3 regions of the Paenibacillus sp. MAHUQ-45 genome follow, and region 2 is predicted to be linked to each of the others. Evidence: riboswitches for the same ligand, from Rfam matches in the RefSeq annotation. Region 2 holds a riboswitch; each other region holds the start of a gene.
What was found. A riboswitch is a leader RNA that binds a small molecule or an ion and turns the genes downstream of it on or off. The one in region 2 is predicted to bind cobalamin.
Positions count from the first base shown of each region.

Region 1: another riboswitch for cobalamin. It lies ahead of AC3Y23_RS21425 (energy-coupling factor ABC transporter permease); the one in region 2 lies ahead of AC3Y23_RS26260 (S-layer homology domain-containing protein).
Region 3: another riboswitch for cobalamin. It lies ahead of metE (5-methyltetrahydropteroyltriglutamate--homocysteine S-methyltransferase); the one in region 2 lies ahead of AC3Y23_RS26260 (S-layer homology domain-containing protein).

Region 1 is NZ_JBYUPV010000010.1:228,332-235,965, forward strand. Features, by position in the region: partial or broken gene cobJ (precorrin-3B C(17)-methyltransferase) at 67-898, opposite strand; gene AC3Y23_RS21410 (energy-coupling factor ABC transporter ATP-binding protein) at 915-1,793, opposite strand; gene cbiQ (cobalt ECF transporter T component CbiQ) at 1,838-2,629, opposite strand; gene AC3Y23_RS21420 (energy-coupling factor ABC transporter substrate-binding protein) at 2,613-2,909, opposite strand; gene AC3Y23_RS21425 (energy-coupling factor ABC transporter permease) at 2,910-3,674, opposite strand; cobalamin riboswitch at 3,941-4,129, opposite strand; gene AC3Y23_RS21430 (DMT family transporter) at 4,266-5,231, opposite strand; gene AC3Y23_RS21435 (5'-3' exonuclease) at 5,441-6,184, opposite strand; gene AC3Y23_RS21440 (hypothetical protein) at 6,556-7,634, shown strand, end outside.
Region 2 is NZ_JBYUPV010000017.1:30,597-38,230, reverse strand. Features, by position in the region: gene AC3Y23_RS26270 (TRAFAC clade GTPase domain-containing protein) at 1-615, shown strand, start outside; gene AC3Y23_RS26265 (GAP1-N2 domain-containing protein) at 612-3,659, shown strand; cobalamin riboswitch at 3,826-4,024, shown strand; gene AC3Y23_RS26260 (S-layer homology domain-containing protein) at 4,202-7,634, shown strand, end outside.
Region 3 is NZ_JBYUPV010000001.1:620,231-627,864, reverse strand. Features, by position in the region: gene metE (5-methyltetrahydropteroyltriglutamate--homocysteine S-methyltransferase) at 1-2,119, opposite strand, end outside; cobalamin riboswitch at 2,275-2,480, opposite strand; gene AC3Y23_RS02800 (undecaprenyl-diphosphate phosphatase) at 2,572-3,438, opposite strand; gene AC3Y23_RS02795 (FtsX-like permease family protein) at 3,440-5,395, opposite strand; gene AC3Y23_RS02790 (ABC transporter ATP-binding protein) at 5,370-6,140, opposite strand; gene AC3Y23_RS02785 (sensor histidine kinase) at 6,246-7,217, opposite strand; gene AC3Y23_RS02780 (response regulator transcription factor) at 7,214-7,634, opposite strand, start outside.

The DNA of each region.
Region 1 (7,634 bases), on a different contig from region 2:
TTGCTCCTCCTGCTGCAGGGTGACAAGCAACGGCTTCGCCCCGCTGCCCGGTGACTCCCTCTGACGCGGTCAATGACCACGGCTCCGCCGAGGTCCGCAGCCGCTCGTGAGGCTTCAGCGCCTGTGTCTCCGCGCCAAGGCTGTACTTGCGCTCATATCCGCGCGGGGTAATCATGATCCCCTCGAAAACCGTCGTCGCCGAGTTGCCGATAATGACAGTAGACAGCATGCCAATCTCATGCTCCAACATGTCCTCGAGTGTGGTTACGACGGTCTGCTGTCGATCACGATAGGCGCTTTTGACAATGCCGACCGGCGTTCCAGGCTCGCGATAACGCAGTAGAATGTTCCGGGCCTCCTCGATCTGCCGGGTCCGCCTCCCGCTGCGCGGATTATAGAACGCGATAACAAAATCCGCTGCCGCTGCCGCCTCCACTCTGGTCGCAATGCTCTCCCATGGTGTAAGATGGTCGCTGAGACTAATCGTGCAAGCGTCATGCATAATCGGTGCGCCAAGCAACGATGAGCATGATTGGATGGCGGATATGCCGGGAATCACCTCGACCTGGATCCCCTTTTCCGGGTTCCAGCCCCGTTCAATTAACACCTCATACACCAGTCCGGCCATGCCGTATACACCGGCATCCCCGCTGGATATTACAGCAACAGTCTGTCCTGTCTCTGCTCTGCGTACAGCTTCCTGCGCCCGGCTGATCTCTTCCGTCATGCCTGTGCCGACTATTTCCTGATGCCGCAGCAGTGGCTTGATAAGCTCAACATAGGTGTTGTAGCCGATTACCGCTTCGCTTTCTTCTATTGCCGCCAGTGCCCGACCCGTAATATGTTCCATTGCACCGGGTCCAAAACCGATGATCAGCAGCTTGCCCTGTTTATCCATAATTCTCCTCGTCCCTTTATAATCTCGTTACCGTACTTCCTCGCCTCTCAATACTTGTAAGCAGTGCACTCAGAGCAGCCTTGAACTCATCCGCAGTCCGGGGCGCCTTCTGCCCCGATATCAGCTCCGGCGGCAAGCTCTGCCATACATCAGCCAGCAACGGTAAACCCAGACCGATGGTCTGCATTATCTCCCGGCTGGCAAACAACTCTTCTGGCCTGCCACACGCCCTGCATATTCCCTTATCCAGGACAATAATCCAGTCCGCCCAGTGGTAAGCCAGATTCATGTCATGTGTAGCCATGACCAGTGTAGTTCCCTTTCGGGCATGTATATCATCAAGCGCCTCCAGCAACAGCGTTTCGGACATAGGGTCCAGATAAGCTGTTGGCTCATCTAGCAGGATCAGTTCTGGTTCCATCGCCAGCACACCGGCCAGCGCCGTCCGTTTTTTCTGTCCCAGACTAAGCTGGTGGATAGGCTTATCTCCTAGCTCTGTTAAGTTCAGCCGTTCCAGTACCTCGCGGCAGCGCAGCTTGATCATAGGTTCAGCCATACCGCAACCCCGCAGCCCAAACGATACATCCTCAAGAGGCGTGTTTAAAATCAGCTGCTGCTCCGGGTCTTGGAACACCAGCCCGACGCTGCGGCGCAGGGAAGCCAGGTCTTTGGGGGCATAGGACAGCCTTGCCTCATCCTTCCTCACAACTCCCTGCTGCGGCCGGAGAATACCCACCGCGTGTAGAAATAGCGTGGACTTACCCGATCCGTTATGGCCCAGCACAGCTGTTCTGGAACCTTTAGGAATGGACGCAGTCAGTCCCTGCAATGCAGGCTCCCTCGTGTCCGGGTACCGGAACACCACTTCCTCAAAAGCCAGACTTGAGTTATTCATGATGATTCTCCTTTATCGACCCCAAATGATGGGATCAACGGTATTCACAATCGCCAGGCCAACCAGCTCTGAACGAGTACCAATACAGTCATTCCGATGTAAGCCTCAATAGCATACCGAACCGGAACCGGACGGGTCTCACAGGGCGGTAAAACAATATCGCCAGCAAACCCTCTGGTCAAAATCCCTTGAGATAGACCATGGTATCGCTGAACCGTCTTTGCGAACAAAACGCCAGCCATCCCCGCAGCCTCTCGCAGCTTGGGCATAAATCCCCTTGTGCCACCGCGCAATCGCCGGGCCAGCATCATGCCATGTGCGGTGTCGCTGAGCAAAAATAAAAAACGATACATGATCAGCATCAGTTCTAGTACAATCTGCGGCATCCGCAATCTGCTGAGCACCTGTAGCAGTTCGCCAAACGGCGTGGTAAGAATCAGAAAAAAGAAGCACGACAGACAAGCTGCCACTCTTGCCAGCAGCAGCCCACCTCGCCATAGTCCAGCAGCCGTCATATAGAGCGAGAGTGAAGATCCTGGCAACGGCATTACCACCATTGCCTCTCCGGCTGCCGGACGGCCGATCTCTACTACAAGGACTGGCAGACTGATCAAGTAGAACAGCAATGCGGAACCCAGCAGCATCCCGTATAACTGAATCGGGATCTTGGCATAGAAGATGCACCAGATCATCAGCCATAGTGAAATAGCTAGTTGTAAAGCTGGGTCCAGAACAAAGGACAGCACGAACATGACTGCGGCGAATCCGCTTTTCCACATCGGAGACAGGCTGCGAAAAGCATTGCCATAGGAGACAGCGTCAATTCTTCTGATCATTCAGCTTCTGCTTGCCTTGTCTTCCTTTGAGCAGACCGATCGTATAGCCAATCACCCCGGCACCGATAGCCGCCTGTAAGGCGAATAGCATACTTTCGGTCTCTCCCGGCAGCTCCGTCAGCGGCTTGAACCAAGGGGTATATGAAGGATCAATTTCTGTGATCGCGCCTTCTGCAGCATCATCAGCCCCGCCAAATTCCCCTTCTACAAACAGTAACGGCAGTACAACCAGCAGAACGACTGCCAGAAGCATCCAGGCATTTTTCCATTTGGCACTCATTTAGGATTGGGCCCCTTTCGTTTGGCGTTTCAGTAAAGACAGCTCATGCGGGCTATAAGATTTCAGCCAGTTCCAGAGCAGCACAGTCAACAATCCTTCACTGATGGCAAGCGGAATTTGCGTGATGGCAAAGATGCTTCCGAACTTCATGAACGAAGCCATCACCCCGCCATCGGCAGCCGGAAATGCTACTGCCAGCTGGACTGAGGTGACCACATAGGTCATAAGATCCGCGATGGCTGCCGCACTGAATACCGCGAGTTTTTCGCGCTGGGTCGTCCCCATAATCAGTTTGTACGCCGCATAGCCGGCAAAAGGACCAGCCACCGCCATCGAGAAGGCGTTCGCACCAAGCGTAGTAATTCCACCATGGGCAAGCAGCAGCGCCTGAAAGAGCAGCACAATTGAGCCAATAACGCCCATGGGCAGCGGACCAAGCATAATTGCACCAAGACCGGTTCCCGTCGGATGAGAGCTGCTTCCTGTGACAGAAGGCATCTTGAGTGCTGACAGTACAAAAGTGAAGGCCCCGGACAAGCCCAGAAGCAGCTTCAGCTCCGGATTGTCCTTCGTCATTTTTTTCAACCTCATAATTCCTAGAATAAAGAACGGCAGAAATGCCGCCCACCAGAACAGCGCCCAGCCCACTGGCAGAAATCCCTCCATAATGTGCATGGCCTGTGCAGTTCCCGGTTCATTAAATAGCAAATACACGGTAAATCCGGCGACCAGCAGCATAAAACTCCACATCCTGCGTTGTTTCATCCCATTTCCCTCCACGTTAAGTTCATTTGTAAGCTTTGAAAGCCAAAAAAGCCCACCCTAACAGGTGGGAGATCTATGTACGCCATTGCTTACGAAAGAGAGGGATGGGCTCGGAATTCACATTCCAGTCTCACTCCGTTCAAGACAGCAGAAACTAGCAGTCACCTTGTGCAAAGGGAACTTATCCACAGTCCGCCATTGCATGGGCCGCTTGCCGCCTTCAGCTCTTCCGTCAATTCGTACACCGCTCCTATCCGCGTAGAGTCTTGGTGTGCGAAAACAAGGTAGGTCTCCTGGCTTCGGATGATAACGCCGGCTCTTCGTCTTCCCCAATCTTGCTTCGAGTGACCTGGTGAAGAACGGCTCTCCTATACAGTGGCGGGACCGCTCGGGAGTTGCACCCGATTCCCTGTTACCCCTTGGCATCCAAGGGCACCTTGTTTTATCGCTAATTGATCTTGTACATCATAGCGGACTTGGCATTACGTGTCTGTGATAAAAGTGGGGGTTAGGAATTCCTTCCAATTTACATTCAAAAAAAAAGAGCCGTTCCCATCCGTAATAGATGATGAATCAGCTCTTTACTCAAAATCAGGCACCCGGGCTTTTTCCCGCATTCAGCGACGCAGCATCACCTCTGGACTTCCAAGGAAGCTTTCCGAAGTTGGTGCCAAGCACCCCTGTAATAATCATGAAGGTGCCAATAATATGTGCCACCGTCAGTTCTTCGTGCAGAATCATGGCTCCGGCGATTATAGAGATTAGCGTAGACAGGTTATTGAAGACGCTGACCTTGGAAGCTTCTAGCCGGGCTAGCGCATAAGTGGACAACAGGTTGCTAATCACTGTAGACAGGATACCCAGATACAGCAGAGCCAGCAAATACTTGGAATCTGCGAACGGCTGGAAGAAGACATTCAGTGTGCCTGCCGTTCCATGCCTGATCAAAGCAGCAGCCACGAACAAAATAAAGCCCATAGCCATAGTAACAAAAGAGATCTCCAAAGGCGTATACTTCCGTGTCAACGGCCTTGCCAGCACACTGAAACCTGCCATACTCAGTGCAGACAGCACCAGTAACACCAGTCCAGCCACATTATTGCCACTCCAGCCAGCGCCTCCCTTCATCGCGAAGATGAAAATAACACCCGATACAGACAGCAGGATGGACAGCTTCTGGATAACATTCGTTCGTTCTTTAAGAAAAAAAGCCGCGATCGGCGCGGTAAACAGCGGAACCATCGCCAGAATGATGCCTGCTTCCGAAGAAGAAGCACTCATTAGACCGAACGCCTGAAGCGCAAAGAACAGCACTGGAGATAACAGGCCCAACGGGAGCAGTCTGCGAACATCACTCCAGGTGAAACGGAGTTTGACCCAGCGGAAGAGAAAGGGTACGGCCACTGCGATCCAGCCAATAGCGAAGCGATGCGCTAGCACATCCAGCGGATTGGCCTCGGTGACCGTCATTTTGACGAACAAAAAGGAAAAACCAATAATTGAGGCATAAAGAATAGCGGCCAGATAGGCCGACGTATTGCTGTTTCTGGACTTCATGCGTGCTACCCCCGGAAAATAAATGTGGTGTCCAAACATTGAACTCAATATACTATGCAATCAGAGCGAAGTAGCCACAATTCATATGTACCGCATCTATACCGATACAAACTGGGTTATTAGCGGATTCCCCCCGCCACTCTCCCTTGCAGCATACCAAAAAGCCCTGCACTGCAGGGCTTTTCACTAGACTCTAACTTTGTATTACTCTAGCCCAAATCGCCAAGCTCGATCTGCACAATACCTTCTTCTTCCTGAATCTCGGCAATTAGGTGCATCAGGCTGCCGAATTCCAGCTCTTTGAATTTACGAGCCGCAGATTCATGCTGAAGCGCCCACAGGCACTCGTCCAACGTGCAGACCACCGGAACATCACAGCGGATCTCTGCCAGTTCCCGTGATAGATGCAGCATATCGAGATCGGCTTCGATCTTGGCTCGCACTCCCTTAGGCAGCAGCTGCAAATTCTCGATAACGCCTTCGACCGTACCATAATCAGTTAGCAGCTTAAGTGCCGTTTTCTCGCCGATGCCGCGAACGCCAGGATAATTGTCGCTTGTGTCGCCCATAAAGCCTTTCAAATCTATGACCTGGGCAGGCGTAAGACCTTTATCCTCCAGCAGTTCCGCCGGATCATACACCTTATAGTTGGAACGGCCTTTTTTCATAATCACGACCTTCACGTTGTCCGTAACAAGCTGAAGCATGTCGTGATCTCCGGTAATAATGTAAACCTCAGATTCTTCACCATAACCGGCTGCCAGTGTACCGATGCAATCATCGGCCTCATAGCCTACCAGCCCGACGTTGGGTACGCCAAGCTCTGCTACAACTTCCTTCACTAGATCGAACTGGGGAATCAGCTCCAGCGGCGGCTCCGCCCGGTTGGATTTATAGCCGTCATTATATAACCTGTCACAGGGATTATTTTTTTCAAACGAAAAATTTATCAAATAAACCCTTCATATCAAGGATTTTATTATCTGGATTTATCCCATATTATATCATCTTGGGAAAATTAATAGTGTATATATTGAATAAACATAGAATTGGTATTAAAATAGGGGCTACAGCCTCAGTGCGAGGCAGACTCCGCAGAACGAAGTTCAAGTACTTTTAGGTTTTAAGAATTATATCTATATATATTTCATTAAATAGCATATGGGAGTAGCTACGGTCCATTTTTCCACCCTATGGGAGACTTTAGCAGTACGACTTCAGGTCACGCGACGCATGAAGAAAATTAGAACGGAACTCGAATGAGACCGTCTTTTTCTCCATGCGTTTTTTGTTTTTATTTCACAAAAAAGGAGAGCGCCTTTGAATGACATTTACTACATCAGGCAAGTATATTTATAGGTTAACAACACTTGATAAAGAATATTCACGATCTCGTGGATTTAATATTAGAGTCTACGAAATCGCATTTTTTAATACCTACAGCAAAATAGCGTATCCTCATCCTATCACCGAATTTCTTATTGATTATAGAAGTAAATCAATGTCTTTAGAGAGAGAAAGGCAAGTAGCGAGTACTGTTTGCCAATTTTTAAATTATTTATTGATTATGACTAATTCGGGAGAGAAGGATTTCCTAGAATTATTCGAACACGGTCTTTTTGGACTTTCCTTTGTTCATGGGGCAAAGTTTCTACAAAACCAAGAGATACAATTAAATAAGCATGGTAAACCCATTAACAGGGAAACAGTGGATCGTAAGGAATATGTTTTAATTGCTCTTTATGTCTTTCTTCAAAAGCAAGGGATTATTAATGAAAATCTATTTATAAACACATACATAGACGAAAAGGGACACGAAAAATATTCAACCCCATTTGTAAGGATGAATAGAAATGCGCGAAATTCCACACCAAAGAAAGAATTAAGAGACTTTGGCGAGAACAGACAGCAATTACTAGTTGAATTTATCGATACAGCATTAAGTTTAAAGTCGTGTAAAGACATCGCCTTCGGACTGGGTCTACAGGGATTTGGGGGGCTAAGAAGAGGTGAAGTGGTAAATCTAGTAACTAGCAGTTTAAGGTATTCTGGTAACTCATTAGTTGTAGATATTGATGATAGGCAAGAACATTTATTTAAAGATAAGAGAAATCTGTCAAAGGAAGCAGTAAAGAAATGTCGTCATCAAATTATTATACCTAGTGAATATATGAATCTACTGTATCTTGGACATTTAAATTCTATAAAATCACGTAAAGCACCCAAGAAATTCCCAGTGGATGATGCACTTTTTGTTAATAAATTTGGTAGTCCAATGACGGGAAAAACTTATGAAGAAAAATTCAAACGCGTTGTTTCTAAATTTATTGAACGATTATTAATACAAAAACGTTTTGACGAGTACACTTATTTAACCTCCAAAGTTTTTAACACTCATACTTT
Region 2 (7,634 bases):
GTCTTCTTCGATGTTGCGGGTGAAGGTATGGTCGATCAGGATTATCTGGGGCTGCACGGACAGCATATCAAGAACTCTGCGGGTATCCTGTTTATGGTCGATCCGCTACAAATCCGTTCGGTGCGTGAGAAGATTCGCATCAACCTGGGCGATCGTCCGGGGGAATGGGTCTCGCAATATGATGAGCCGCGCGACGTTGTGCTGACCATGTTCGGTGATTTTATTGCTTATCAGGAGAAGAGCAAGACGGACATTCCTACCGCAATCGTTCTTGCGAAGAGCGACATGCTGCATTCGTTAAAAGATGAAGACGGCGATTACATCAAGTCCAACAGCAACGTTTTCAATAACTATGTGCATCGTAAAACGTTAAATCTGGACGAATTTCACAACATTGACGGGGAAATTCGCCGGTTTATCGGCAAGGTGGACCGCCCGTTCAAGGATACGATGGATGTGTATTTCTCCAACACTGCTTATTTTGCCGTATCCGCACTCGGCAGCAATCCTGTGAATCAGAAGATTGAAGGAGTTGTCAGCCCGATTCGGGTGGACGAGCCGTTCATCTGGCTGCTTCACAAGCTGAAATACATCGAGGGGAGCGACGGCCCGTGAAGAATCATTCAGGGGCGATGATCACTCAGCAGATGTACACCCGGGAGCGGCGCGGGATTTTTCGCTCCACAGAAGGGTTCGATACGGTAGCAAAGTCGGAAGGGCTGGACGGCGGTTTTATCAAAAAAATCCTTCATCCCTTCTGCCTCTATGATGCTCCGGCGGAACTTACGGCGCGCGGGGAGAAGGACGAATCAGCCTACCCCTCGGCCCTACACCTGTTCCATACGGAGAACGGGGAGACCGTCATCGGCAACAGCCGCTATCAGTCGGCAGATTTCACGGGGCAGCGGAGTGCTTTTTTCGCCCATAACTTTGTTGTTCCGGCTGCTCGTGCAGAAGAGATTGTAGAGCGTTATGGGGATTGGCTGCATGCGGATTTTGCGGAGAGTTACACAGGTGAGCTGGGTGGCATTTTGCCAGAGCTGCCTTCTATTCTGGTGGCGGGGAGAACACAGGTCGACCCTGTGACAGTGCTATCTTCTCTGAACATTGGGGAGGGCTTGTTCAAGGCACTGCTGCAGGCGGTGATGACTTCCGTGGCCGGCAAGAAGAAGATCTATGTGTCGCTGGATGTACCGATTGGAGAGCTGTCGAAGCGGGCAGCAGAGCTAACAGAGGTTATTTTTGGCGCACTACCCAATGAGTTCCGTCGCAGACTGGGTGTCATTACGTACGCCAATGAGCCAAAGAGCCGCAAATATATTCATTTGACCTTTGTAGAGAAAGGTTCACTTCGCCCCGGCGACCGCACTGTGGAGAAGGATTTTACGTTCGACCTCGTCTCCGGGCGCAGCAGTAATGTCGATTTCGGGGATTCACGGCAGCCATATGCTGATCTGGCCTGGAAGGTGACGAGCAGCGGCAGTAGCATGAATGACTTTGGTCAATTTGCCGACCGGATGTTGGACGGGGAAAGCTTGGATCGCAAGCTATCGCTGGGGCTATATAACGAATTGGCTGTATTTTACGAGATTGAACAAGGCAATGAAAGCTTATATGAACAGAACAAATATGCCGTTCTCGGTGGATTGCTTGATTATCTCAAAGGGGATGGCGCGCTACAGTCGCGAGTCCGGTTGAATGATATTTTTCTAGAGCGATTTGACCGTGAATATGATCTGATCAGGCAAGGGGGGCCACTGATACCTGCGGTAATGGAGAGCTTCAAGGCTTACTATGTGCTGCCGGGACATAATTACAGGGACCGTATCGTCGATTATTTCATTAACGGGATGCTGAATAACAGCAACCAAGGGCGCGAGGACGACCTGAAGGCAGCGTATACCATTATCGAGAGTGAAGAAGAGCTGAGTGCGGCCTTTTTCAAAAAAGTGCTGGCCCAGCCGATCTTTCGCCGGAAGCTTCTGGAGCCGTATTTGGAGAATCGTCTGGCTGCCGCCACATCGGCAGCGGATATTGCCGGTTTTGTCCTCTATTGGGGGCGTACGCTGCCCGAGGTGCTTCAGCAGGCCTTTATTGAGGACAAAACCAAGGATTATTTGCTGGAAAAGCTTCAGCGTGAAGCCGATCCTGTTGCCGCTGCGGCCGGGATCCATGAGCGTGTGGAGAAAGCCGAGAAGGAACGGCGGCGCAGCGGTGGTATCCAGCCTGAGGCGCTTGAACTTCTGCGCGGACTGGCTGCAGCCGCTGACCGTTTTCTGCTGAACCGTTTGTCCCTGGCGGAACTAACAAAGGAACAGCTACTGGATATTGCCTTCCTGCGTTATCCGAAGGGTGCTGCTAAATGGTATCCGCCGCTGGATCAAATCAGCAAGCAGAAGCAGAATGCACTGCGGGCCGCTTACCGCTGGTTCGGGGAAGAGAAGCCGGATGAAGGAATCTTCGCGGAACTGACTCCAAAGGAGCTAGATGATGTGCAGCTCCTTGGACGGCGCTGGCTGAAGGAGGCGAGGTCCGTTGAACCTTTCGAACGGCTGCCGCTGGGCTTTTACTATAGCAGTCGCCGTGAGGGGGGACCGCTGGATTACGAAGCGCTGCTGGAGCTGGTTAACCAGAAAGCAGGTTCGGATAAAGAGACCGTCTACCGCTTCCTGGCTTGGACACAAGGCAATCCATTGTTTGTAATCTCGAACAAGAAGCTGCAGCCGGGGTACCGCCGAGCGATTCTGAAATATTTCCTCAGTAATGACCGAGAAGCATTCAAGAATCGCGAATTCCGCAAATCCTATCTTGCAGCTGCACATCCTGCTCTGCAAAATGTATATAATGAAGCCCGCTCCCAATTGGCTTCACCGCTGGCGCGGTGGGTCAGCCGCAGCCGATTTCAAATCCTGATCTCGGGGCTCGCGATTGGAATTGTCCTGATAATTGCAATTATAGCTGTTAGCATGCTGAGACCGGACGGGAAGGATAGTACCCTACCGGAGATTAGTCCGCAGCCAAGTCCGGCCCAAACTGCTGGTACCGACCAGCGGCCGGTCATGGCCTATCTGCTGGCACCTGACGGAGAGCAGGAGGAGGGTAGCAAGCTGCAGTTTATTTTCCCTACTGCTGCTGATTGCGAAAGCTTCAAGCCGGCTGAGATTAGTCTGCTCAATACCGATGACACCAAGAGTACGTATAAAGTAACAGCTACGACTAGTACGTGTTCATTGCCTTCATCGGATTTAGAGTCTTCCTCCGGGCAAGAAAATTCTGCTGCTGACCATGCAACTGGAAATGCAGATGGAACGGGAACGGATAATTCTCCGCATTCATCTGCTAATGCCAAGGATGCAGTGTCTGATCAAGCTAATCATGCTGCGAATCAGCAAGAGCAGTCTTCTTCAACAATTGATCCTGCCGCTTCACCTTCGCTTACGCCAGAAAGTGGACAAGTAGTTCCGAAAGAGGGCCAATATCAGGTAACCCTTGCGCTGGAGCCTGGGGCTGCGCTGGTACCGGGCGACACCATTGAGGCTGGGGACTATAAGCTGAAATTGTCCGACAAGGCTCTTGCACCAACCTCTGATGAGTCTTCGGTGAAGGACGACCCAAGCCCTGAGCCGACGGCTACAACAAAACCAAAAACGAAAAAATAGTTGCTACTCCTGAACAGCTGCTGAGTTATGACTTGGACAAGTTATGGCTATACAGCATTCAGGAGTTTTTTTCGCTGTCAATATGGAACAATACCGATTCTGGCAGTTTTTCTATGGACATACCGGGGGATTATAGCTATTATTAGGAATATTAAAATTTAATAGTAGTATATTTAATGAAGAAGGTGCAGACTCAGATATCTGAGTTTGCTTAAAAGGGAAGACCGGTTCAAAATCCGGCGCGGTCCCGCCACTGTAGATGCGGAGCGACTTTTCAAATGCCACTGTTCCTATAAAGGAGTCGGGAAGGCGGAAAGAAGCGATGAGGCATGAGCCAGGAGACCTGCCTTGTTCAAAGTGTTCCCATGCCTTCGGGGGGTGAGGTCGGGAACCAGTTGCAGATGGATTGTACTCCGGGAAAGAAATTCCCGTACGTCTGCCCTCAAGCTAAGTTTGTTCTGACCACCCTTCATAATAGGGTGGTTTTATTTTTTTACCAGAATAAACCAAATTATAAGGAAAAGAGGTTCATGATGAAAAGAATGTTATCATCCCGAGCGCTTGCGCTTGGACTGGCACTACTGCTGGTCATCTCCATTCTTGGCTCTTCGCTGGTGCCGGCAGGACAAGCCTTCGCCGAAGCACAGCAAAGCCTTACTGGACAAGGAGTTACAGAAACTAGCGTAACAGATGCTACCTACGGCGCAGCGGCGTTTGCTGCGGCTGCACAAGAACCGGTAGATGTTCAACAGGCAATTACAGACGCTATAAAGTATGTACAGAATAAAGGATATACTTCTGACTGGATTGCGATGAGCTACGGGCGGCTTGGAATTAAGATACCGGATAGTTATATTACCGGACTTGAGAAGAGCGTGAAGAGTACGATGACTGCTTCTTCTCCTCCGTATGTAACCACGTATGCCCGGTTGGCTCTGGCTGTTACGGCAATCGGTCGTGATGCAACCAACTTCGGCGGCTATAATCTTCTTGAGCCGATTTATAATAGCAAGGACGTAGCGGCACAAGGCATAAATGGCCCTATATATGCATTGCTAGCTATTACAGCCGGACAATATAATGTGCCTGATGATGCAGTCTGGAGCAAAGAGCGGATTGCGAATAATCTCATCTCGAAACAAGATCCGTCAGGTGTCTTCTCGGCTTTTGGTTCCAATGCAGATATAACGGGGATGGCTTTACAGTCTCTCTACACTTACAACGGCTTTCCTGAAGTCGAGTCTGCAGGCCAGCGTGCCGTTGATTGGCTGTCCAAGAATCAGAACAAGGACGGCGGCTATGACAGCCGTTGGGGCGTGAGTAGTGAGGCTAACTCACAGGCTATTCTTGGCTTGACTACTGCTGGTATTGACCCGACAGGACCAGAGTTCACCAAGGGCCAACACAACCTTATCACCAACCTGTTAGCTTACCAATCTACTGATGGCGGCTTCCGTCATGCTATGTCAGGAACATCTGATAGCATTGCAACTGAACAGGCACTGCAAGCACTAATCTCCTATCAACTGTTCCTTAAAGGAGATAAGTTCTATAACTTAAAGCAACCGGCTTCACAAAAACCGGCCGTTCAGGCTTCAATTACAATTGAAGGCCCTGAAGGAAGGATCACTAGCGGGGCTGTGGAAGCGCCAACGGCGTTTAAGGCTTTGGTAGAGGTCACTAAGGCTAATAATATACCGCTGGATATACAAAACGGCAAACTTAATGGCATTAACGGAATTTCGCAGCAGCAGTACGGTGCCTCTGACGGCTGGAAATATGCTTTCCAACAAGACGGGCACTGGAGAGTGTCGGATGTAGATGCTGCTGATTATGCTCTTAATGCAGGCCAACAAGTTCTATTTTTCTACGGCGATGCTGATACAAGTCTGAATAATCATGTAAACGTATTGCCGGCCATCCCTGCTCCAGGAGAAGGCTTTACGGTTCAGGTCTATAATGATGCGGTAGATTGGAACACGACACCGTCCAAGACTGTTAGCAAGCCTGCCCCAGGGGTAAAGGTAGCTATTGGGGATCATGCGGTTACAACAGATAGTGAGGGGAAAGCCAGTTTTGTTGGCCTGCCTGCAGGCACTTATGATGTGGAGCTTACAGGTTACCGTCAAGGTGCAGCACCAAGTGTGTTACCAGTTCAATCACAGTTTAGCGTAGCAGCACAAGCTCATTCTTCTATAGCTATTGAAGGTCCGGAAGGTCCTTTGGCTTCTGGCACGGTAGATGCAACGAGTCCGCTTCAGGCTTTGAGAAAACTGGCGCAAACCAGTAATCTCTCTCTGGACGTTACGAACAGTCCCATGGGAGAGTATGTCTCTGCGATTAAAGAAATAGAAGCGGGACAATACGGTGGCTGGGATGGCTGGTTCTATGCTGTGAAGAAAGATGGAGGCTGGACCCTTCCGAATGTTGGGGCAGCGGATTACTTACTTCAGAGTGGGGAACAGATATTATTCTATTATGGTGATTTCGGAGTCACTTCCTTTATTGATTCCATCCAGGCGGAGCCAAAGCAGCCTGTTTCCGGACAGCCATTTACTATTCTGGTAAAGAAGATTGTCGATGATTGGAACACGGGAGGCAGTCTGATCCTGCCGGCTGAGGGTGTTCAGGTTACGATTAAAGGTGAAACAGTAACCACCAATAATGATGGCAAAGCGACCTTTGTTTCCGGTAAGACTGCCGGTGACTATGAAATTGAAGTTACGGGCTACCAAAAAAATGCTGCTCCAACAGTGGTTAGAACGGTAAGCCCAATATCCGTTGCTAAGGATAACGGTACTTCAACACCAACGCCTACACCTGCAAAATCGCAGGTCACCTTCTTGGTGGAAGGCGATGCCATTCGCGGTACAATTGTTCCGAGCACAACAGTCAATTTGAACCCGGGTGATACGCCTTATAGCTTACTGGTTCGTCAGTTGGGAGGTAAGGTGGTTGCTACCGGTTCCGGCATGAGTTTATATGTCAGATCAATTGATGGCTTGGCAGAGTTCGACCGTGGTGAGAAAAGCGGTTGGATGTACTCGGTCAATGGAGTATTCCCGAACTACAGTGCAGGTGCCTATACTACGCTTGCAGATGGGGATACGGTTGCCTGGCGCTATACAACAAATCTTGGAGTCGATTTGGGTGAGCCATCCTTTGAGAACGATCCGAAGGGGCCAACCACCGGTACTCCAGGAACGGGCACTGCGGTTGTCATCAGCCCGGATAATGCTCTGCCGCTCAACAAGGTAGGACAGACTACAACCGTAAGCAATGCCAATGAAAAAATGACGGCTGCCCAGGCAGCGGAACTAAAGCAGACTTTGGCGGCTAATACAGTGTCCTTGTCACAGGCGATTCCAGCCGGAGCAGCAGCGACATTGAAGGATAATGCCGGAGAAGTGCAGTTAAGCATTCCGGCTGGCGCAGTGTCCAGTGGTGTTACGATTAATGTAAAAGAACTCTCATCCAGTCGTTCCGAACTGGTATCCGGACTGTATGAATTTACTCCGGATGGCACGAAGTTCGCGAAGCCGGTGGATCTGGCCATTAGAGTACCTGTTACTACGGACCATCTAGATAACTTGACTATGGCTTGGCTGAACAAGACTACTAATGAATGGATTCCAGTTCCGACTACGGTAGATGCGAAGACTGGCATTGTTACAGGAAAAGTTAGTCACTTTACCGACTATGCAGTCATTGACCGCAGTCTATGGGAGCCACAGCAAGATCAGATTAAGAAAGATATTGCCGGGGCTGTAAAATACATTACATCCGCAGAAGCAATCAGTGATTGGCAAGCCATCGGTTTGGTACGCTCTGGCAACACAGTGCCAGCTTCATACCTGAGCGGCCTGAAAGCTCAACTGGCTGAGGCTAAAGGCGAGTTCCGCAAAGTGACCGATTATGAACGAATTGCGTTGGCTGCAGCGGCTCTGGGCAGTGATCCGCAAAGCATCAGCGGTT
Region 3 (7,634 bases), on a different contig from region 2:
CAGCCGGTACGCGCGGGCTGTGGATGTCGTATACGCCAAGGCCGATGCCTTTGTCGTAGTCTTGCTCCTCGAAGCTTACGATCAGTTCGCCGTGGCTACGGGAAGTTTCGATGGAGATAACGTCCGCATCCATATCGGAAATGGAATCGATCATGTTGTTGAATTCGCTATAGCACATATGCGTATGGATTTGCGTCGTATCTTTGACATCGTAAGTGGAGATACGGAACGCTTTAACCGACCAATCCAGGTAATGCTGACGGTCTTCTGGCTTCAGCGGCAGACCTTCACGAATCGCAGGCTCATCCACTTGAATCATTTCAACACCAGCGTCTTCCAGTGCCTTCACTTCATGACGCAATGCAATCGCGATTTGGTTCGCCACTTCTTCACGGCTCAGGTCATCGCGGACGAACGACCAGTTCAGGATCGTTACCGGTCCAGTCAACATGCCTTTTACCGGAAGCTTGGTGCGGGATTGTGCATAAACGCTCTCTTTAACTGTCATTGGCTCGATGAAAGCAACGTCAGCATAGATTACCGGTGGCTTCACGCAGCGGGAGCCATAGGATTGCACCCAGCCATTGCGAGTGAACAGATATCCAGCCAGCTTCTCACCGAAGAATTCAACCATGTCTGTACGTTCAAATTCGCCGTGTACGAGTACATCAAGTCCCAGCTTCTCTTGGAATGTGATGACTTCGTCGATTTGATCGCGGATATATTGATCATAACGCTCTTGGTTCCATACACCTTTACGCCATTTGAGACGTGCTTGACGAACTTCCGGTGTTTGCGGGAAGCTTCCAATCGTTGTTGTTGGCAGCAGTGGCAGGTTCCATTTCTCTTGTTGTACTTTCACGCGCTCTGCGAATGGCAGGTTACGGTTTGCAGGAAGTACAGCCAGCTTACGCACCTCTGCAGCGATATCTTCACGGCCACGCTCAGGCAGCGCACGGAAGGTAGCAAGCGCATCGCGGCTAGCTTGCAGCTCAGCAGCAACTGCATCACGGTTTTCCAGTGCAGAGCTAATCAGCTTCAGTTCAACCAGCTTCTCGTTTGCGAATGCCAGTGCGTTCTTGATTACCGATTTTACTTTATCTTCGCCTTCTACGGTTACCGGTACATGCAGCAAGCTGGAGGACGGTTGCAGGAATACACGATCCAGGCTAACATGAGTCGCCAGTTTGTCGAGCAATGCCAGCTTGGCATCCAGGTCGGAGCGCCAAATGTTACGGCCGTCGATGATACCAACGCCAAGAATCTTGTCTTCCGGCCAGCCAAGACGCTCGATCGACTCGAGGTTTGTACCGCCATCGTGCACGAAGTCCAGACCCAGACCTTGTACAGGCAGCTTGAGCAACGCTTCAAGCGGTTCAGCAGCTTCGAAGTAGGTTTGCAGGATGATGTTCAATCCAGGCACAGCTGCAGCGATTTCTGCATAAATCGACTCAAGCAAGCTGATGTCTTCATTGGTAAGCCCAGTTACAACCGCAGGCTCGTCCACTTGAACCCACTTCACGCCTTCTTGCTGAAGCTCTTGAAGCAGTTGTACATATACAGGCAGGAAACGCTTAGCGATTTCAGCTGTTTCAGAAGACTGGAAGCCTTTGGAGAGCTTCAGGAAAGTGTACAGACCGATGACAACCGGCTTTCCTTCGATTCCTGCTTTCTCTTTGGCAAAACGATATGCTGCAAGTGGCTTGTTTTCGGTCAAACGCGGCGTTTGATTGCCGATCTCCGGAACGATATAGTGATAGTTCGTGTTGAACCATTTTGTCATTTCGCAAGCAGTGGCTGTAGCATTACCACGAGCCATTGCGAAGTAAAGATCCAAGCCGATATCTCCGCCGTCGTAATCATAACGTGGAGGCACAACGCCGAACATTACGGCTGCATCCAGGACGTGGTCGTAGAATGTGAAATCATTGACCGGAATCAGATCAATGCCAGCTTCCTTTTGAGTTTGCAAATGCTCAAGCTGGATTCTCTCCATTTCGGAGCGGAATTCCGCTTCATCTTTTTGACCAGACCAGAAGGTCTCCAGGTTCTTTTTCCATTCGCGGTTCTTCCCGATTCTCGGGTACCCGAGGTTGCTCACTTTTACTGTTTGCGTCATTCCTAGGTTCCTCCCCTATCTCACTAATAATCTATATACGTCATGTTTTATACCCAAAAAAGGCGTCTCTCCCTGTAAGAAGTCAGAGGGAAAGACGCCCTAGTATTATACATACTTGTAGCTGGTCTAACACCATCCTATCTTCCGTAGGTAAAGCTGTGCTGTCGAAACAGGCAGGTCTCCTGGCTGCGGCGTCTACATCTTCAGCCGTCTTCCCGAACAGCATATGCTGCCAGTGACGAGGGTTGCTGAAGACTCTTCCGTTACAGTGGCGGGACCGCGTCGGTCTTGCACCGAACTTCCCTATTAAGCCATCCGGTATGTCTATCATCCGGCAGGCACCTGTATCCGTTATTCAGTTTCGGGAATGAATATAACGTCATGATACTGGAATACCAAGTAAACCGCAATAGATTATGAGTGTAACAGTTATACGGAATCCTTATAGCCAGTTAGAAGAAAATAATATACACCACTGCTGCTAGCACAATTCGGTAGATAGCGAAGGGCAGCAACTTAACCCGATTGATCAGTTTCAGGAAGAAACGCATCGACAATAGGGCGAAGACAAAGGCGCTGATGAAGCCAGCGATGAAGAACGGCAGCGACTCCATCGTGAAGTATTGCCAGTTCTTCATTAAAGAAATCAGTGTAGCTCCGGCCATGACCGGCACGGCCATAATGAACGTGAAGTCGGCTGCTGCCCGGTAGCTCATCCCGAGCAGTACGCCCCCGGAGATGGTTGAACCGGAGCGGGAAAAGCCCGGCCACAAGGCGAAGCACTGCATCAGTCCAACGCCTAGCGCTTGTTTGTAAGTCACTTGATCGACCGTTTCAGTCTGCACCTTCTTCGGCGCAAAACGGTCGGCACAAATCATGAATACAGCACCTATGACGAGTCCAATCAATACAGTTGCCGTCGAGAACAGATGGTCATCAATATAATTCTCTGTAAGTAAACCTAGGACCGCGGCAGGAATCAGGCCGATCAGCACCATACGAAGCTTCAGATGCCCTCCTTCACCGGAAGACTGCTGTGGCTGTCCATCCTGTATAGGCTGCATTTCTTTGCGGCTGAACCGCTTCAGACCCAGCAGATCAATGAATCTTTTCCAGAAAATAACGACAACCGCCAGGATAGAACCCAATTGAATAACTACTTTAAACGTATTCGCCGTATGTTGGCCCAGAAACGCCTGTGACTGCAGCCACATATCATCCACAATAATCATATGACCTGTAGAGGATACGGGAGCAAACTCGGTTATACCTTCGACGATGCCTAGAATAATTGCTTTAATAATCATGAGCAGGTCCATGTTACATCCTCCTTAAATTTTTATGCAGATTGCGCAGATAGCGACTTCGGATGAAGAAGAAGTAGAGTACCTGTGCGACAAAATAAACCGCCAACACCGCTCCTGTCTCCGTCACAATCGACAGGTAGAACAAACGCTGCAGCGCAATAAAAGCAAACAGACTATGCAGTATAGCCAGTCCAATTGGCACAAAGAACATCAGGGACATCTGAAATGTCACAATTCGGTCCAGTTCCCGGTCCGTTAATCCCATCTTAGCCAAGGTGGAATATTGCAGACGATCATAATCCAGATCCATGTACAGACGGAAATAAAGAAAACTGCCAGCTGCAATGAAGAATACTGTGCCCACAAGCAAAGAAGCGAACAGCATTGTACTGTACAGTGTCTTGTGGATCTCAAACAATGTGCCGCTGACCGCAATCGCATAAGGGTAATCGGCCTCGTACGCCTTCTTGCCCTTGACGGAAAGATCAGTCGCGATTCCAACTGTCTGCAGCAAATCTGCGACATAGAATCCTGTGTACTTATCTGTCTGCACGGGGTGGATAGTGTCATATAGCTCATCACTAACCACAATGCCGCTAAAGTCACCCCCGTCAACGCCGTTCAGCATCGGGAGCAGATGGTTCGCAATCGGTAATTCCTCCGTGTAGCCGATCTCCCGAATTATGCTCCCCTGCCGCAGTGTATACGTAGCCTTGACTCGTTCACTCGTCAGACTACGATCCCGCTGGGAACCGATCATAACCAGTCCGTCATGCCCTTCAAGCGGACCTTCGAACGAACGGAAGCCAGCCTTCAGCAGCGCCTGCTTATAAAGGCTGTAAGAGATCAGCGGTAGCAGCCGGGTCCGATCCGGGCCAGTCTGCGATATCACTTCTGCATATTTAATCGGAATGCTAAGTGTATCAAAGGGCAGACCACGGCCTTGGAGCTCTCTGCGAATGCTATCCAGGTGCTGTTCTGTTTCTGCCGCGCTTTCCGTACTTTTAGCCACATAGCCCACAGCCGCCGGATAATTAAGCTTCAGTTCCCGGGTCAATGTCTGAATCGAAGCAAATACACCTACAGAAGTGAAGGACACAGCCGAAATAATCGTGATGATAAAGAACATGCGTCCGTTCTCTCTCCAGCGGGATGACAGACCTGAGAGTGCGATCAGATTAATCCGATGCCAATAGAACCGCCGAGTTCTCTTCAGCAGCTTCACAATGTAAAGACTCAGTTGGGTATAGAACAGATAAGTTCCAACTACCGTAATAGCCACAACAGGCAACATAATGACATCCACCAAAGCCGCGCGCACTGTAGCAGCCATTACATACCCAACGATTAGGCAAACTGCTGACAAAAGCGCAAGCACTATAGAAGCCTTAGGTTCTTCTTCATTCTTGCCTTCACCCTGGAACAGCGGCATCGGGTCTTCAGGACCCGTTAGAGCAAACGTACACAGCGAGATCAGTCCAAACAACAGCACAAAGCTGCAAATGGTCAGCACTGGGGCCTGCCAGGGCAGATGAAAGGGAAGCGGTTGAATGCCAAGGAAGCCGGAGCCGATCATCAAAAACAGCTTGCCAAGCAGCAGGCCCAGTCCGGTACCGGTGACAATTGCCGTGCTGCCGATCATCATATTTTCCAAAAAAACCATCAGGTGCAGCTGCCGCTTCGTCATCCCGTGCATCAGCAGAATACCAAATTCCTTCTTGCGGGACTGCAGAAAAGAGCCCACCGATACAAGTACAAACACAGAACAAAATACAAAAATGGACCCTTCGGCTACCATCATTGTCCGCGTGGCGGTACTGAAAATCAGATCCTTAGACAAATCCGGGTGATAAATAAACAGAGCGCACAGAAAGAAGATCATCACCGAGAACGAGCTGCTGACAAAATAGGCGGCGTACTTCCGCTTGTTACGAATTACATTTCTATAAGCGAATTGCCGAAAGGTCATGGCCCGCGCCTCCCAGCAGCGACAGCATATCAATGATATTCTGAAAGAAGGCGGCCCGGCTGCTGCCCCGGTACATCTCGCTGTGGAATCGCCCGTCTTTGATAAAAATCACCCTGTGACAGAAGCTCGCGGCCACGGCATCATGTGTAGCCATCAGCACCGTCGCCCCCTCCGAAGCATTGATCTGCTCCAGCATACCCATCACTTCAGTCGATGTTTTGGAGTCCAGATTGCCTGTAGGCTCGTCGGCCAAAATCAGCGCAGGTCGGTGGATCATCGCGCGGGCGATGGCCGTCCGCTGCATTTGCCCGCCGGAAATCTCGTACGTCCGCTTCTTAAGCAGATGCCCGATGCCAAGTGTTTCCGATACCTGTAGCAGCCGGCTTTCCATCTCCTGGATAGAGGCTCCAGCCAGTGTCAACGGCAAGATGATGTTCTCTTCCACGGTGAGCGTGTCGAGCAGATTGAACTGTTGAAATACAAAACCCAGCTCATGACGGCGGAACAAGGCCTTCTCTTGTCTGCTGAGCAGATTAGGGTCTCGTCCACCAATCGAAATCTCACCGGAGGTAGGCTGATCGATGGTGGCGATAACGTTCAGCAAAGTCGTTTTCCCGCTTCCTGAGGGTCCCATAATACCGACAAATTCGCCCTTTTCCACAGCAAACCGGATATGATTCAGCGCATGCGTGGACACTTGGCCCTCATAAATTTTGGATAAATTATTGACTTCAAGTATGGGCAAGTGTCGTCGCTCCTTCCGTGGCCTGGAATGGTTTTATTATACAAACACGTCACAGGCGCTAGCTATTTCTGAAACTTACAGTTACCTTACACAATTGTAAGGTGGTTAGAATACAATCCGTACTGTGGTGCCTTTTCCTACTTCTGAAATGATGCTTACCTCATAACCGAGCTTGGTACAGATCTGCTTGACCAGGTACAACCCCATTCCGGTGGATTCCTGAAAATTCCGGCCATTTACGCCAGTAAAATAAGGGTCAAACACCCGCGGCAGATCGCTCGGCGGAATGCCTACCCCCTCATCACGTATATCCAGCACTACCCTGTTATTCTGCAGGTAGCCTGCAAAATGAATGACTGCTCCCTCTTTTACCGTGTATCGGACCGCATTTGTAATGATTTGGGTCAGCACAAAAGATAGCCATTTCTCGTCCGAGGTCACAGCAATATTGTCTTCTACTGTAATAGACGGATATACACGACTACGGATGAACAGTCGCTTCTGCTCTGAGGTGATTCGCCGCAGGACGGTCTGCAGCTCCATCCGCTCCACGTAGAAATCATGCTCGAACGTATCCAGTCGTGCTGTATACAGCACGGTCTCCAGTCCTTTCTTCAGACGGTCCAGCTCGTCTCCGATCGCCGTGAAGGGCGGGCCATCTTTATCTTGAATAATTAGATGAATGACAGACAACGGGGTCTTCATGCCATGAACCCATTGATTGATGAAATGAATATGCTCCTCTAACTTGTGGCGGTAGCTGTGCAGATCATTTTTATAGAGGCGAAATTGATGAGTTAGCAGCCCGCGCAGACTCTCAGCCAGCGGCGTATCCTGCGATGGCCCGCCCGTTTCATCCAGCGTGGAAGGCCGAGCAGTCATTCGTTCGTAAAAGGTCCGGTTGGAGATGTAACGGAAACCGAGGTAGACAAGCAGCAGACAAGTGCTAAGAATATCGGCATACAGACTGACACTGACGTCACTGCCACCATCCAGTCTGTACACCAGTGTAATGACTGCTAGCTGGGACAGATATACAAGGATTAACGTCTTTTGCTCCCGTAAAAATAGCTTCACTCCCCATTCCCCCAGTTCGGTGTCAGCCGGTAACCTTGGCCGCGCACGGTCTGCAAGCCGTCATGGATCTCCAGCACCGCTAGTTTTTTGCGGACACGGGTCACGTATACATTAAGCGTGTTGTCATCGACAAACACCTGATCATCCCATATCTTCTCCAGCAGGCGGTCACGGGTGACGATGGCTCCGGCTTTTTGCATCAGCTCGTCCAGAATCTTGACCTCTGTATGGCTGAGATCTATCCGGTCATCGCCCCGGGATAACACCAGCCGTTCCACATCCAGCGTCATTCCGGAGACTGTAAGACTCCGTTCATTAAGGTTTCCCGCGTAAGTGCCATAGGCGCGCCGGAGCTGACTTTTGATTTTGGCCATAGCGAGCTCGTAATCGAAGGGTTTCGTGATATAGTCGTCCGCA